2 regions of the Thermocrispum sp. genome follow, and region 1 is predicted to be linked to the other one. Evidence: predicted binding sites of a transcription regulator. Region 1 holds the regulator's gene; the other holds the start of a gene.
What was found. The regulator LexA, encoded in region 1, represses DNA repair genes until DNA is damaged. The targets are predictions, from matches to a motif close to CGAACACGTGTTCG.
Positions count from the first base shown of each region.

Region 2: the regulator LexA is predicted to act here: its motif matches at 6,013-6,026, upstream of dnaB (replicative DNA helicase).

Region 1 is NZ_PKFA01000037.1:22,297-29,851, forward strand. Features, by position in the region: gene CXP56_RS08055 (class III extradiol dioxygenase subunit B-like domain-containing protein) at 1-121, shown strand, start outside; gene miaA (tRNA (adenosine(37)-N6)-dimethylallyltransferase MiaA) at 175-1,080, shown strand; gene dapF (diaminopimelate epimerase) at 1,087-1,911, shown strand; gene hflX (GTPase HflX) at 1,954-3,432, shown strand; gene CXP56_RS08075 (hypothetical protein) at 3,461-4,489, shown strand; gene lexA (transcriptional repressor LexA) at 4,496-5,158, opposite strand; gene CXP56_RS08085 (hypothetical protein) at 5,439-5,891, shown strand; gene nrdR (transcriptional regulator NrdR) at 6,309-6,815, shown strand; gene CXP56_RS08095 (vitamin B12-dependent ribonucleotide reductase) at 6,864-7,555, shown strand, end outside.
Region 2 is NZ_PKFA01000042.1:22,513-30,067, reverse strand. Features, by position in the region: gene CXP56_RS09295 (ATP-binding protein) at 389-1,585, shown strand; gene CXP56_RS19025 (hypothetical protein) at 1,851-2,048, opposite strand; gene CXP56_RS19020 (hypothetical protein) at 2,163-2,444, opposite strand; gene CXP56_RS09285 (helix-turn-helix domain-containing protein) at 2,654-4,120, shown strand; gene CXP56_RS09280 (NAD-dependent epimerase/dehydratase family protein) at 4,124-5,050, shown strand; gene CXP56_RS09275 (hypothetical protein) at 5,341-5,595, shown strand; gene dnaB (replicative DNA helicase) at 6,048-7,448, shown strand.

The DNA.
Region 1 (7,555 bases):
CCGCGCGGCATGGCAGGTCGCCGCCGGGGTGCTCGGTGACGACCGGTGGGTGAGCAAGCTGTTGTACTCGGATGCACCATTCGGGGTGGGCTACCACGTCGCGACCTGGGAACGACCGTGACCGAACCTGCGCTTTCCCCCGCTGCCGAGGACGCCGGGGCGGACGCCGCCGGCCTGCGCCCGGTGGCCATCGTCGGTCCGACGGCGACCGGCAAGTCGGACCTGGCCATCGAACTGGCGCTGCGCGTCGGCGGGGAGGTCGTCAACGCCGATGCGATGCAGCTGTACCGGGGGATGGACATCGGCACGGCGAAAGTGCCACCCGCCGAGCGGCGCGGCGTCCCACACCACCTGCTGGACGTGCTGGAGGTGACCGAAACCGCGTCGGTTGCGGCATTCCAGCGTGACGCACGGGCGATCATCGAGCGCCTGCTGGCGCGCGGAGTCGTGCCGGTGGTCTGTGGTGGCTCGGGCTTGTACGTCCGAGCGATCGTCGACGATCTCCGCTTCCCGGGGACCGATCCGGCGGTACGGGAACGGCTGGAACGCGAGGCGGCACGGCGAGGCGCCGAAGCCATGCACGCCAGGCTGGCCGAGCTGGACCCGGCGGCCGCGGTGGCGATCCTGCCCACCAACGCGCGCCGGATCGTGCGGGCCCTCGAGGTCATCGAGATCACCGGCAGACCGTTCTCGGCCACCATGCCCAAGCCGGGGCCGCCGCGCTACGGCACGGTGCTGATCGGCCTGGACCGCGACCCGGACGAGCTGGACGCGCGGGTGGACGCCCGCGTGGAGCGCATGTTCGCCCACGGCTTGGTGGACGAGGTCCGGCGGCTGCTGCAGCGTGGCCTGCGCGACGGCAAGACGGCGTCCCAGGCGCTGGGCTACAAGCAGGTGATCGAGGCGATCGACGGTGACGGTGACTTCGCCGCAGCGGCGGAGGCGACCGCGCGGGCGACCCGGCGGTTCGTGCGCCGTCAACGGTCGTGGTTCCGCCGGGACGACCGCATCACCTGGCTGGACGCCGGCGATCCCGATCTGCTGACCCGCGTGGTGAAGCTCGTCGAGGACAGGCCGTAGCCTGGCGTGGTGGGTATCGGTTTCGTCAAGGGCCACGGCACCCAGAACGATTTCGTCGTGCTCCCCGACGCAGGCAATGCGCTGGACCTGACGGCGGCTCGTGTGCGGGCGTTGTGCGACCGGCAGCGCGGCCTGGGCGCGGACGGGGTGTTGCGGGTGGTCCGCGCCTCCGCCGCAGGCCTGGAGGGCACCGCGGCCGACTGGTTCATGGACTACCGCAACGCGGACGGTTCGGTGGCCGAGATGTGCGGCAACGGGGTGCGTGTGTTCGCCCGTTACCTGGTCGAGGCCGGGCTGGTGGACTCGAGGGAATTCCCGGTGGCCACCCGGGCCGGTGACCGGCAGGTGCGGGTGCACGACGACATGTCGGTGACGGTGCACATGGGAACGGTGCGGGTGACGGGCAGCTCGTCGGCCAAGATCGGCGGTGTCGAGGTGCGTGGTCTCGCCGTGGACGTGGGCAACCCGCACCTGGTGTGCCTGGTCGACGCGGATGTCGACACGTTCGATCTGCGTGATCAGCCGTGGTACGACGAGGCGGATTTCCCGGATGGCGTGAACGTCGAGCTGGTCAACCGAGCTGACGGGGCGCTGCGCATGCGTGTCCACGAGCGTGGTGTGGGGGAGACCCGGGCGTGCGGCACCGGCACCGTGGCCGTCACGGCCGCGGACCTGCATCTGCTCGGCGAAAGCGAGGGGAGCCGGGCGGTGCACATGCCCGGCGGGCGTGTCGAGGTGCGCGTGGCCGGCGGCGAGGCGACCATGACCGGCCCAGCCGAGTTCGTCGCCTCGGGCGAGATCGCCGATGCCTGGTGGGCCGCGCAGCGGTAAAAGATTCGTCGTCACGGCCGGGCCGTGGGACGATGGAGGTGTATGACAGAGACGAAGAACTGGCGCGATGCGCCGGAAGCAACGGACCAACGGCCCGGCACGCTCGCCGACGAGGCCGACGAGCCCTCGGTCGGCGAGCTGGAGAAGGAAGGGCGTGCCGCGCTCCGGCGGGTCGCAGGCCTGTCCACCGAACTGCACGACGTCACCGAAGTCGAGTACCGCAAGCTCCGCCTCGAGCGCGTCGTGCTGGTCGGCGTGTGGACCGAGGGCACTGCGCAACAGTCGGAAGCCTCGCTCGCCGAGCTCGCCCGGCTGGCCGAGACGGCGGGCTCGCAGGTGCTGGAAGGCTTGGTGCAGCGGCGGAACCGGCCGGATCCGGCCACCTACATCGGTTCCGGCAAGGTGGCCGAACTGGCCGACGTGGTGCGCTCCACCGGAGCCGACACGGTGATCGTCGACGGGGAACTGTCGCCCGGCCAGCTGCGCCAGCTGGAGGAGAAGCTCAAGGTCAAGGTCATCGACCGGGTCGCGCTCATCCTGGACATCTTCGCCCAGCACGCGCGGTCCCGGGAGGGCAAGGCGCAGGTCGAGCTGGCCCAGCTGCAGTACCTGCTGCCGCGCTTGCGTGGTTGGGGTGAGTCGCTGTCCCGGCAGGCAGGCGGCCGGGCGGGCGGCGCCACCGGTGGTGTCGGTCTGCGTGGTCCCGGTGAGACGAAGCTGGAGACGGACCGCAGGCGCATCAACAAGCGGATCGCCAAGCTGCGGCGCGAGATCGCGGCCATGGAGACCGTGCGACGCACCAAGCGCAGCCGCCGGGAGGCCAACGAGGTGCCCAGCGTGGCGATCGTGGGGTACACCAACGCGGGCAAGTCGAGCCTGTTGAACGCGATCACCGGCGCGGGTGTGCTGGTGGAGGACGCGCTGTTCGCCACGTTGGATCCGACGACGCGGCGGGCGCAGACGCCGGACGGCCGCACGTTCACGCTGACCGACACGGTCGGGTTCGTGCGTCATCTGCCGCACCAGCTGGTCGATGCGTTCCGGTCGACGTTGGAGGAGACCACCGGCGCCGACCTGCTGCTGCACGTGGTGGACGGTGCCGACGCGGCGCCCGAGGACCAGGTGGCGGCCGTCCGGCAGGTGCTGCGGGAGGTCTCCGAGCACCAGGGCGTGCCGTTGCCGCCGGAGCTGGTGGTGATCAACAAGGCGGACCTGGCGGGCGAGGTGAACCTGATGCGGCTGCGGCATCTGCTCCCGGACGCCGTGGTCGTCTCGGCACGCACCGGCCAGGGGCTGGACAAGCTGGTCGACGCGATCGCGGACCGGCTGCCCCGGCCCGCGGTGATGGTCGACGCGCTCGTGCCGTACGCGCGTGGCGAGCTCGTGGCCCGCGCGCACGCCGAGGGCGAGGTGCTGGTCGAGGAGCACAACCCGGAAGGCACTCGGCTGACCGCCCGGGTCAAGCCCGACCTGGCCGCGGCGTTGAAAGAGTTCGCCGTCGATGGTGCCGCCACGCGCTGACCGATCCGGTCGGCGGACGCGGCTGACCGTGGGCGCAGCAGTGGCCGTGGTGATCGGCATTGCTGCCGGGGCTCCGGTGAGCACCGCGGCGGAGGTGCCGGCGCCGAAGACGTTGTGCACCGTCGACGACCCCCGCCTGCCCGAGCTGTCCGGCTTGGCCTCCAACGGCCGCGAGCTGTTCGCCGTCAACGACGGCGGGACACAAGTCGAGGTCATGGTGCTGGATCGTGAATGCACCGTCCAGCGCACGATCACCGCAAGCATCGATCCCTACGACGTGGAGGATCTGGCGCTCGACGCCAACGGCGTGCTGTGGCTGTCCGACACCGGCGACAACGGCAAGGCCCGGGAGACCGTGGCGCTGATCGCGGTGCGGCCGGACGGCAGCGCCAGCCTGCATCGGCTCACCTATCCGGACGGCCAGCACGACGCCGAAGCCCTGCTGCTGGACCGTCGCGGCACGCCGTACGTGGTGACCAAGAGTGTGCTCGGCCGGTCGGCGGTCTATCGGCCTGCCGAGCGCCTGCGCACCCCGGGGCCGACACCGCTGGAGAAGGTGGCCACCGTCAGCTTCGCCGTGACCGGCACGCCGGGCGGGCCCGACCAAGTGGGACCGATCGGATCGATGCTGGTCACCGGCGGCGCGGTGAGCCGAGACGGCACCGTCGTGGCGCTTCGGACCTACACCGACGCCTACCTTTTCCCGGCGCCCGACGGGAACGTGGTCGCCGCGCTGAAGCGTGAACCGGTGCGTGTCCCGCTGCCCGGCGAGCCACAGGGCGAGGCGATCGCGTTCGACCCGGACGGCACGCTGCTGGCCGCCGGCGAAGGGGTCGGCCAGCCCATCCGGGCGGTACGCAAGGCCGCGGCCCTGGTCGACGCGGCGACGTCCACCCAAGACGGCTCGTCCTCGGGCAAGGCTGGGAACAGTGACGCACCCTCCGAGTCGTCGTCCGGAGATCAGCAGCGGTCCAGGCTGCCTGCGCTGGTGGTCGCCACGTTGACTGCTGTCGTGCTGTGGTTCGGGCTGGGCAAGCTCCGGCGCAGGCGCCGCTAGCCGGCCTCAGAGGCGCCGCAGGACCGCGACCACCTTGCCGAGGATCGTCGCCTCGTCGCCCGGAATGGGGTCGTAGGCCTCGTTCTGCGGCATCAGCCACACGTGGCCGTCCTTGCGCTTGAACGTCTTGACCGTGGCTTCGCCGTCGATCATCGCTGCGACGATCTCTCCGTTGTCGGCCGTCGGCTGCTTGCGCACCACGACCAGGTCGCCGTCCGCGATCGCCGCGTCGATCATCGAGTCACCGGCGACGGTGAGCAGGAACAGCTCGCCCTCGCCGACGAGGTCCTTCGGCAGCGGGTAGATCTCCTCGACGGCCTGCTCGGCGAGCACCGGGCCGCCCGCGGCGATGCGCCCGACCAAGGGCACGTAGGCAGGCTCCGGCCGTGCCTGCTCGGCGGCGACTTCCTCCTCGGTGCTGCGCGGACGCTGGGGGAGGTCGGCCGGGACGATGCCCACCGCGCGCGGCCGGTTCGGGTCACGCCGCAGATACCCTTTGCGTTGCAGTGCCAGCAGCTGGTGCTGCACCGACGACGTGGAGTTCAGCCCCACCGCGTCGCCGATCTCGCGCACGCTCGGCGGGTAGCCGCGTTCGTCCACCCAGGAGCGGATGACCTCGAGGATCTGGCCCTGACGTGCGGTGAGATCGCTCGGCCGGGTGGTCCGCAGTTCCCGGACGTTGTCGTTCTTCCCGCTCGCGCGCCGCCGTGTGCCTTGCTTCGGCTGCTGTGCCACCGCTGTCCTCCCAGGCTGGTCCGCGACATCCGAGTACGTCGCGTCACCGACAGTAACGCGTGCCCTGGCCAAGTTCAAACACGCGTTCGAACGACACGCCGGTGAAGTCTCGATTTTGTCGGTCCCGCGTGGTACACATCGATCACGTGTTCGACGAACGCATGTTCGAACACTCCGGCGGCCGGACGCGAGCCGATGGCACGAAGGAGGAAGCATGACGGTCCTTGCGAGCGAGGGATGTCGGCGCCCCGTCGCCGTGCAGCCGCGAGGCGCCTGTCGGCGTACTTCCGAGGAGGCGTTGCGTCGTCCGCCTCGGGCGGGCCGCGTGGTGGCCAGTCCGCGGCGCACCGGCGTGGCGTGCGGGCCGCGTTCCGCGGCGCGGCAGTGGCGCGTGATGGTCGCGGTAGCCGTGGCGGTGGCCTGCGCGGTGGTGGCTTTCGGGCTGCTGCTCGGCGGTCTGGCGCACGGGGTGGCGGCGGAGGTGCCGGATCGCACGGCCATCGTGTCGATCGCCCCGGGGGAGACGCTGTGGGACGTGGCGGTCAAGTTTGCGCCTCACAGTGATCCGCGTGCGGTCGTCGAGCGCATCGAGGAGTTGAACGGCGTGTCGGCGGGCGCGGTGGCTCCCGGTCACGCGCTGACCGTGCCGGTCGAGTCGCGGGGCTAGCGGGGCGTGCCGCGACGGCAGGCCCCCGCTCGCGGGATCGGCTTCGCGCGTCGTGTCCTGCGCGTGTCGTGTCGGCTTGGCGGCGTCCTGTCGGCCGGGTGCCGAGGATCGTCGCAGTCTCCGCCGGGCCGTGTCGGCGACGGAGGGTGAGGGGGTGAATTCGTAGCGGACTTCACCCGCGTGAGAGTTGCGAAGTCGCCCCCGGCGTTCTAGTGTCGACCCCAACATGTAGTAGTTACATGCGTGTAGTTGTTCCACAATTTGGGTTGCTGACGAAGTAGTTGTCCACAGCAGGCGGTGGGTTGTCCACCGTCGATCCACAAGACGATCACCAATCCGCGCCCGGGGAGTCCAACGGAGGCAGGGCGTGTGATGGGTGGGCTGGTGCGTGGTCGTTGAGGTCCCGGAGGTCGCGGCATGCGGTGCCCGTTCTGCAGGCACGAGGATTCGCGTGTGGTCGATTCCCGGGAAGTGGATGACGGCCAGGCGATCCGGCGGCGCCGTGCGTGCTCGAAGTGCGGCCGCAGGTTCACCACGTCCGAAACGGTGGTACTCGCGGTGGTGAAGCGGTCCGGCGTCACCGAACAGTTCAGTCGGGAGAAGGTCGTCGACGGCGTCCGGCGGGCGTGCAAAGGGCGGCCGGTGAGCGAGGACGACCTGCAGCAGCTGGCGCACAAGGTCGAGGAGACCATCCGATCGGCAGGCTTGGCCGAGGTGCCGAGCCACGAGGTCGGGCTGGCCATCCTCGGCCCGCTGCGGGAGCTGGACGGGGTGGCCTACCTGCGGTTCGCGAGCGTGTACCGCTCCTTCGAGTCGATCGAGGACTTCGAGAAGGAGATCGCCGACCTGCGGGCCGCGATGGGTCAGGCGCAGGGCGACCAGGCGGACGACGACAGCGAAACGGCCAGCGACGGCAAGAAGTGAGCAAGGGCGCGATGCGCCTGCGCGCAGCGCTGGAGTGAGGGAGTTGGCATGACAGAGACCGTGGGGACGAGCCCTGCTTCGGGCAAGTCCGGGAAGTCCAGGGGAGCCAAGCGGACCGGACTGAAGCTCGAGCGGGTCTTCACCACCGAGGGCGTGCACCCGTACGACGAGGTCGAATGGGAGCAGCGCGATGTGGTGATGACCAACTGGCGGGACGGCTCGGTGAACTTCGAGCAGCGCGGTGTCGAGTTCCCGTCGTTCTGGTCCGTCAATGCCACCAACATCGTCACCAGCAAGTACTTCCGCGGTGTGGTGGGCTCGCCGACCCGTGAGCGCAGCCTGAAGCAGCTGATCGACCGGGTGGTGAAGACCTACACCAAGGCCGGCGTGGAGCACGGCTACTTCCACTCCGAGGCCGACGCGGAGATCTTCGAGCACGAGCTGACCTGGATGCTGCTGCACCAGGTGTTCAGCTTCAACTCCCCGGTCTGGTTCAACGTCGGCACGTCGTCCAAGCAGCAGGTCAGCGCGTGCTTCATCCTCTCGGTCGAGGACAACATGGAGTCGATCCTCAACTGGTACAAGGAGGAGGGGCTGATCTTCAAGGGCGGCTCCGGCGCCGGGCTGAACCTGTCCAGGATCCGCTCGTCGAAGGAACTGCTGTCCTCGGGCGGCACGGCGTCCGGCCCGGTGTCGTTCATGCGGGGCGCCGACGCCTCGGCGGGCACCATCAAGTCCGG
Region 2 (7,555 bases), on a different contig from region 1:
TCCGGCGGCGCGACGCCGATGAGTTCCACAGGCGAGCCGCAGGAACCGTGGCCCGTCCCCCAGGCGCCTAGGCGAATATGTGGCCGTATTGGCTCCGTCCTAGAGAGCCGTACAAGGCGCGACACCGCACTCTGTCGATGTATACCCATCTATTCGTCGAATAGTAGAAGGTCGAATACTGTGCACTACTCGTCCTCGCCGACCCGGCTTCCAGGGGGTCGCCGCTCGTGTTCTATTGCCTTATCTAGCGCGAGACATATAGAGCCATAGAAAGCGCCATTGGCCGACGTGTCGGTCCTCGGAGGCCGCGGGCGGCGCCTCGACACGCCGTAGCCTTGTATGCCGCAATATCGGGTCTGCGCTAGAGATGCGGATACTGTTCTAGGGCATGGACCCGGTTCGCAACCCGTTCGCTCCCGGTGCGGGGCAACGCCCTCCCGAACTCGCCGGACGGGAGCGCGAGCTCCATGCCTTCGAGGTCGTGCTGGAACGAGTCGCGCGCGGACGCCCGGAGCGCAGCCTGGTGCTCACCGGACTGCGCGGCGTGGGCAAGACCGTCCTGCTCGGCGAGCTGCGTTCGATGGCGATGCGGCGCGGCTGGGGCACCGGCAAGATCGAAGCGCGCCCGGACTCCGAGCTGCGCAGGCCGCTTTCCGCCGCGCTGCACCGGGCGATCCGGGACCTGGCCGTCCGCCACCGCGCACCCGATCGCGTGGACGAAGTTCTTGGCGTGCTCAAGGCCTTCGCGCTACGCGCCAGCAAGCCGGACGCCAAGCTGCGTGATCGCTGGCAGCCCGGCATCGACGTACCGGCAGCGACGGGACGTGCCGATTCCGGGGACATCGAGATCGACCTGGTCGAACTGTTCACCGACGTGGCCGAGCTCGCCGCGGACGTCGGTACCGGCGTCGCCTTGCTCATCGACGAGATGCAGGACCTGCAGCCGCAGGACGTGTCCGCGCTGTGCGCGGCGTGCCACGAGCTGTCGCAGTCCGGTGCTCCTCTGGTCGTCGTCGGCGCCGGCCTGCCGCATCTGCCCACGGTCCTGTCCGCGTCGAAGTCCTACTCCGAGCGGCTTTTCCGGTACACGCGCATCGACCGGCTGGAACGCGGAGACGCCGATCAGGCGGTCCGGGTGCCGATCGAACGAGAAGGCGCGGGCATCAAACCGGAAGCACTGGACGCCCTGTTCGAAGCGTCGGGCGGCTATCCGTACTTCATCCAGGCCTATGCCAAGGCTGCTTGGGATGCTGCCCCCACCGACCCGATCGGTCCCGAAGACGTCGAGGTCTCCGCGCCGGAAGCGGAAGCCGAGCTCGCCGTCGGCTTCTTCGGCTCCCGGTACGAGCGGGCCACTCCGGCGGAACGGGAGTACCTGCTGGCCATGGCGGAACTGACCAATGGTCGCGACGAGTCGGCGCGCAGCGCGGACGTCGCCGTCTACCTCGGCCGGAAGCCTTCGTCGCTGTCGCCGGCGCGAGACAGCCTGATGAAGAAGGGCCTGGTGTACTCCGCCGAGCGTGGCCGTATCGCGTTCACGGTGCCGCACTTCGGCCAGTACCTGTTGAACCGGCCGGACGATTGATTACCTGCGCGTTACCCCGCAATGACCAGGTAAAACTGGACGTAAAGGGATATTTCTGGCGCTGTCTATCGACCGGTTGAGTGATTCATGTCACAGTCGGGGAAATCTGTAACACGCTGTATGTGGGCGCCGATAGCCCAGGTGACCCCGTGATGCTGGCGGACCCCCGACCTGGCAGCACCACGGGGTTTTCCAATGTCTGCATCCGGCCGCTCCGTCGGCCGGTGCTGCGACGGGCCATCATCGGCGCCTGGCCTGCTTGGCATCACTCGCGGGCTGCACCCTCCGGCCGGATCACAGTGACCGGAATGCTGCGTGCACGAGCAGCAGTGACCACGTCGGCGGTTCCTCCGTAGCCGTCTGACGGCTCGCCGTCCCACACTGCGATCAGGACATCCACATTGCTGAGCACGTGCTCACTTGCGGCCATGTACGCCTCGCGGTTGGACTGCTGGAACGGCATGACATGGACCTTGTCGGCCTTGCCGATCAGCTCGTCGAACTCGGCGGCGTTGTCCGGCTTGACCTTGCGCTCCCGGTAGTCGGCGGCGGGCAGGACGACTTCGAGCTTGCCGCCCTACTCCAGGACGACGCGGGCGAACACCTGATCCGCGCCACGCGCGAGGCAGCTCACCCCGACCAGCGTGGCGGGATCGTGCTGGGCCAGCTCGGCACGGATCTCGTCAGCGACCAGCGGAATGGTTGGGGCGGAGAGGTTGGAATGGCCGGTGATCCGATACGCAACGGAGTGGGATCTTTCTTCCGACCAACCAGGTGCGCCCTGATCCCGGATGTGCGGAGAAGCCGTGAACGATGCGATCGGCCGCGATCGCACACCACGTACGGCCTCGCCAAGCACACTTGCAACGTCCGTCCGACCTGCACCCACCAGTCTCCTTGGACGCGCCATCACGGCCGACTTGTCAACCGGGCGTCCGGGTAGTGCCGGACGCGTCGGATGATGAACTATCGGAACTATCGGCAGTCCGATGTCGCTGTGCAGGCTGTAGCGGGCACGAAGGTGCCAGGCTTCCCGGCAAACTGTGATTTGGCAGAAGGGAGGCAGGCGTGGCACAGGACACCGGTCGGTGGCTGTATGTAGCCGGATCTTCGGACGCGCCACCGGACGGGTCCAATGCTGGTGACGTCATCCGTTGGTTCCGCCAGGAGCGCGGACTGTCCCAGACAGAGGTGGCCAAGCTTCTGCACACCACACAGTCGAGGGTTTCGAAGATCGAGAACGGTGACATCCTGCTGAAGCTCGACGAGCTTCGCGAAGTGGCGGCGCGGCTGAGCATCCCGCCGGAGCATTTCGGCGTTCTACCCGACTGCAGCGCGGACTCCGTCCCGGATCCACGACAGATCAGCGACCTGCAGGGCTCGGAATGGGAGAGCCAGCAAGCTTGGCGGGTCGTACGTTCCGAACTCAACGCGCACCGGGTCACGTTGAGCGATCTCGCGGCCGACTTGTACCCCGGCTTTGCTCGTATACCCGGAACGACGATTCTTACCAGGGACGACTGGACACCGGGCGAGCCGGTGGAGCTGGCCGACATCCGATTGACCTGGCGACCGGACGATCGGATGCCAATCCCGGCGATCACCGGAAGCATCGAGCAAACCGCCCACGTTCGCCCGCTCACGGCAACTGGTGCGCGATACCGCCGCTATTCGTTGGCACTGCGTGATCTGGCCCGCCCCAGATTGCTCGACAACCGCTTCGGATACCGTTTGCTGGATGCGAGGTGGTCCGCAGGGAAAGGCGTCTTCGAGTTCGGCTACACGTGCTACTTCGATGTGCTCGATGTGCATGAGGCGGTAGCTCACGAGTTCGCCGATGCGTGGTTGCGCGCTGGGCGGAGACGTCCGAGCTTTGCCGATTTGACCCTGCGTCGCCATGTCGCCGACCCGTTCGACCTGGCGGCTCGGCCAGTCATGCCGAGCATCAACACGCTGACGATCAGACGAGACCCGATCGACGGCCACCGAATCTACCTGCACCGTAGGGACGCCAAGTCGGTCGCTGCGGCCGGTGGCATGTACCACGTGATCCCCGCCGGGATGTTCCAGCCCGCGGCTTTGGCCCCCGCCCATCAGGCCAACGATTTTTCCATTTGGCGAAACATTCAACGCGAATACTCGGAAGAATTTCTGGGCAACCCCGAGCACGACGAAAACTCGGTGGACCCCGTCGACTACTTGAACAGTGATCCGTTCAAGTCATTCATGGCCGCTCGCGATGCCGGGGACTTCCGCGTATTCGTCTGCGCCCTGGTGGTGGAACCACTGACGTTGTGGATCGAATTTCTCACCGTCGCGGTGATCGAAGGGGCGGTCTTCGACCGTCTCTTCGCCACCATGGTCGCCCGGAACGACGAAGGCTCCGCGGTGGGCACAGCGGCAGGCCGGCCGACCGTGGGCATCCCGTTCACCTCGGACTCGATCCAGCGGCTGCGTGACGAGCCACTGTCGCCGATTGCGCGCGCGTGCCTCACGCTGGCCTGGGAGCATCGGCACCGATTGCTGGGAGCTTGAGGCGTGCGAGTACTGGTCACCGGCGCAACCGGTTTCGTCGGCAGGGCGGTTGTGGCTGCCTTGGCCAAGGCAGGTCACGACGTCGTCCCAATGGCGCGACGCAGCGGCCAGTTGTCAGGGCGTGTCGCCGATGTGCGCGATTCCGACGCTGTCCGTGCAGCAGTCGCCGGCGTCGACGCCGTCTGTCATCTGGCTGCTCTGACAAGAACACGCGAGTCAGCATCCGCCGCATCCGACTACTGGGCAGTCAACGTCGGTGGAACTTTCAACGTCGTATCGGCATTGCTCGCCACAGCGAGCCCGGCAACGCCGAAACGGCTGGTACTCGCCTCGACTGCCGCTGTTTACGGGACGAACGTCCCGCAGCCAGTGACGGAGGACTCGCCCACCGTGCCGGCAAATCCGTATGGCGCGAGCAAGCTCGCCGCAGACCACATCGTTGCCGGCTGCACCGCTACCGGCGCGATCGGCGCCGTAGCGCTTCGCGCGTTCAACGTCGCCGGAGCTGCGCACGGCGCATCGGACCAGGACAACACGCGGATCGTGCCGAGGATCGTCGCGGTGCAAGCCGGCATCGCACCGGAGCTGACTCTCAATGGTGACGGCATGGTCGTCCGAGATTTCGTGCATGTCGCTGACATGGCAGACGCGTTCGTGCTCGCGCTGGAATCATGTACTCCCGGTAAGTGGCGGACGTACAACGTCGGAAGCGGGCGCGGCACATCACTCGCCAAGTTGGTGAAGATCGCAGAAGAGGTCAATGGCCGCCCGGTGCGGATGAAGCACGGGCCCCCGGTGGACGAGCCGGCAGTGTTGCTGGCCGACAGTTCACGGATACGCCGCGAATTGGGTTGGCACCCACGGCGCTCCGCGGTGGAGACCATCCTCGCCGACGCATGGCAAGCCCTGATCCGCAGCTGTTCCGGATAGGAATATTCCGGAAGCGAATATTCCCAGAATTCGCCGGATCGGCAGTCCCGCCGAGCGACAGTCGCGGTTTCATCACGGCATGGCCGTCACATCACGCCAAGCTGACCCCGCGCCGCAGCATCGGCCCGTCCTGACCGACATGCCGAAGCGCTACCCCACCAGGAGCAATGGCGGAACATCGCGCACCCCTACGAACTGCGATATCCGCACTACCCCTGCGCCAGGTGCGGATTGTGGCCGGGCGCGCCGATCCACCAGGTTCGCCCCGATCCCGGGTGTGCGGAGCAGCCGTGAACGATGCGATCGACCGCGATCGCGAGCTGTTCGCCCGGATCGCCGAGGTGAACCCCGGCGTGGTGCGCACGTTGAGCCTGCTGCTGTCCGAGCTCGACGGTGGCGGGCTCGATCCGACGACGATGAGGGAGCTGGGCGACCGGATCCGCCGGATCGGCGAGACGTCGATCATGCGGGCCGGCCGCGGCACGGCTGGCTACGGCGGCCGCGATGCGTGCCGGCCGCCGGGAAGCGCGACACGCCCGGGATGACGTTTTGCCGCGACACGCCGAACGTCTGATCACAATCTTATCCACAACTTATCCACAGGGTCTGACCTGCGGTTTTTCCCACATGGGGGATAGTTGTCCCCAAGTTGTCCACAGCCTCGCGGGCTCCTGTGAGCGACTGGGGACAGTTGCCCCCAAGTAGTCCACAGGTCATCCACAATTCATCCCCAGGCCGATTTGGCAGGGGTGCGCGGAGCGGTTTAGCGTGCCAACGTCCGCGCCGCCGGCAGCTGCGGCGAAAGACCCGTCAAACCCGACAAAAGTGAGCGTCGACCTGCGGCCGAGTCACCGTGGCCGGGGCGGGCGGCGCCACCCCGGCGGACGGCGGGTCGCCGATTCGTGGTCCGACACGACCGCAGCCTGCCCGCGGCAGGGGGATTCGTGCGGCATACTGGGAATCGAACGAGTGTTCGAGACGGGGAGGTTCAGCGGCGGTGGCATTGACCGACGACCGCAGTCCGGCACTCACCGGGTCCGCTCCGGCGTCCTCCACCCCGGGTGGCGGGTTCGACCGGCAACCACCGCAGGACATCGCGGCCGAGCAGTCGGTGCTCGGGGGGATGTTGTTGTCCAAGGACGCCATTGCCGACGTGTTGGAGGTGCTGCGGCCTGCCGACTTCTACCGTCCCGCGCATCAGGCGATCTACGACGTCATCCTCGACCTGTACAGCCGAGGTGAGCCGGCGGACCCGATCACGGTGTCGGCGGAGCTGGAGCGCCGCGGCGAGCTGGCCCGCGTGGGTGGTGCCCCGTATCTGCACACGTTGATCGCTACCGTGCCTACGGCCGCCAACGCCGCCTATTACGCGCAGATCGTGGCCGAGAAGGCGGTGCTGCGCAGGCTGGTCGAGGCAGGTACCCGGATCGTGCAGTACGGCTACGGCGCCGCCGACGCCCAGAGCGCGGCCGTGGACGAGGTGGTGGACCGGGCCCAGGCGGCGATCTTCGAAGTCACCGAACGCCGCACCAGCGAGGACTACGTGGCGCTGGAGGACCTGCTCCAGCCCACCATGGACGAAATCGACGCGATCGCCTCCGAGGGCGGCCTGGCCCGCGGGGTGCCCACCGGGTTCACCGACCTCGACGAGGTCACCAACGGCCTGCACCCCGGTCAGATGATCATCGTGGCGGCCCGACCCGGTATCGGTAAGTCCACCCTCGGGCTGGACTTCTGCCGGTCCGCCTCCATCAAGCACGGCATGACCAGCGTGATCTTCTCGCTGGAGATGAGCCGCACCGAGATCGTCATGCGCATGCTCTCGGCCGAGGCGAAGATCCGCCTGCAGGACATGCGCAGCGGCCGGATGTCCGACGACGACTGGACCCGCCTGGCCCGCCGCATGTCCGAGATCTCCCAGGCGCCGCTGTTCATCGACGACTCGCCGAACATGACCATGATGGAGATCCGGGCCAAGGCCCGGCGGCTCAAGCAGCGGCACGACCTCAAACTCATCGTGCTCGACTACCTGCAGCTGATGACCTCCGGCAAGAAGGTCGAATCCCGCCAGCAGGAAGTCTCCGAGTTCTCCCGCCAGCTCAAACTGCTGGCCAAGGAACTCGACGTGCCCCTGGTGGCCATCAGCCAGCTCAACCGTGGCCCGGAGCAGCGCACCGACAAGCGCCCCATGCTCGCCGACCTGCGTGAATCCGGCGCGCTCGAGCAAGACGCCGACATCGTCCTGCTCATCAACCGGCCAGACGCCACCGAACGCGACGACCCGCGCGCCGGCGAAGCCGACCTCATCCTGGCCAAACACCGCGCCGGCCCCACCACCACCGTCACCGTCGCCCACCAGCTCCACTACTCCCGCTTCGCCGACCTCGCCCGGGGGTAGCGGCGGTGGTCAGGCGGGTTGGTCAGCCGGGCGATGGCCGGCCTGCAGGGGCGGTACGGGGAGCGGCGGTCATTGTCGTGGCCTCCTTGCCAGGCCGCACCGGAGCG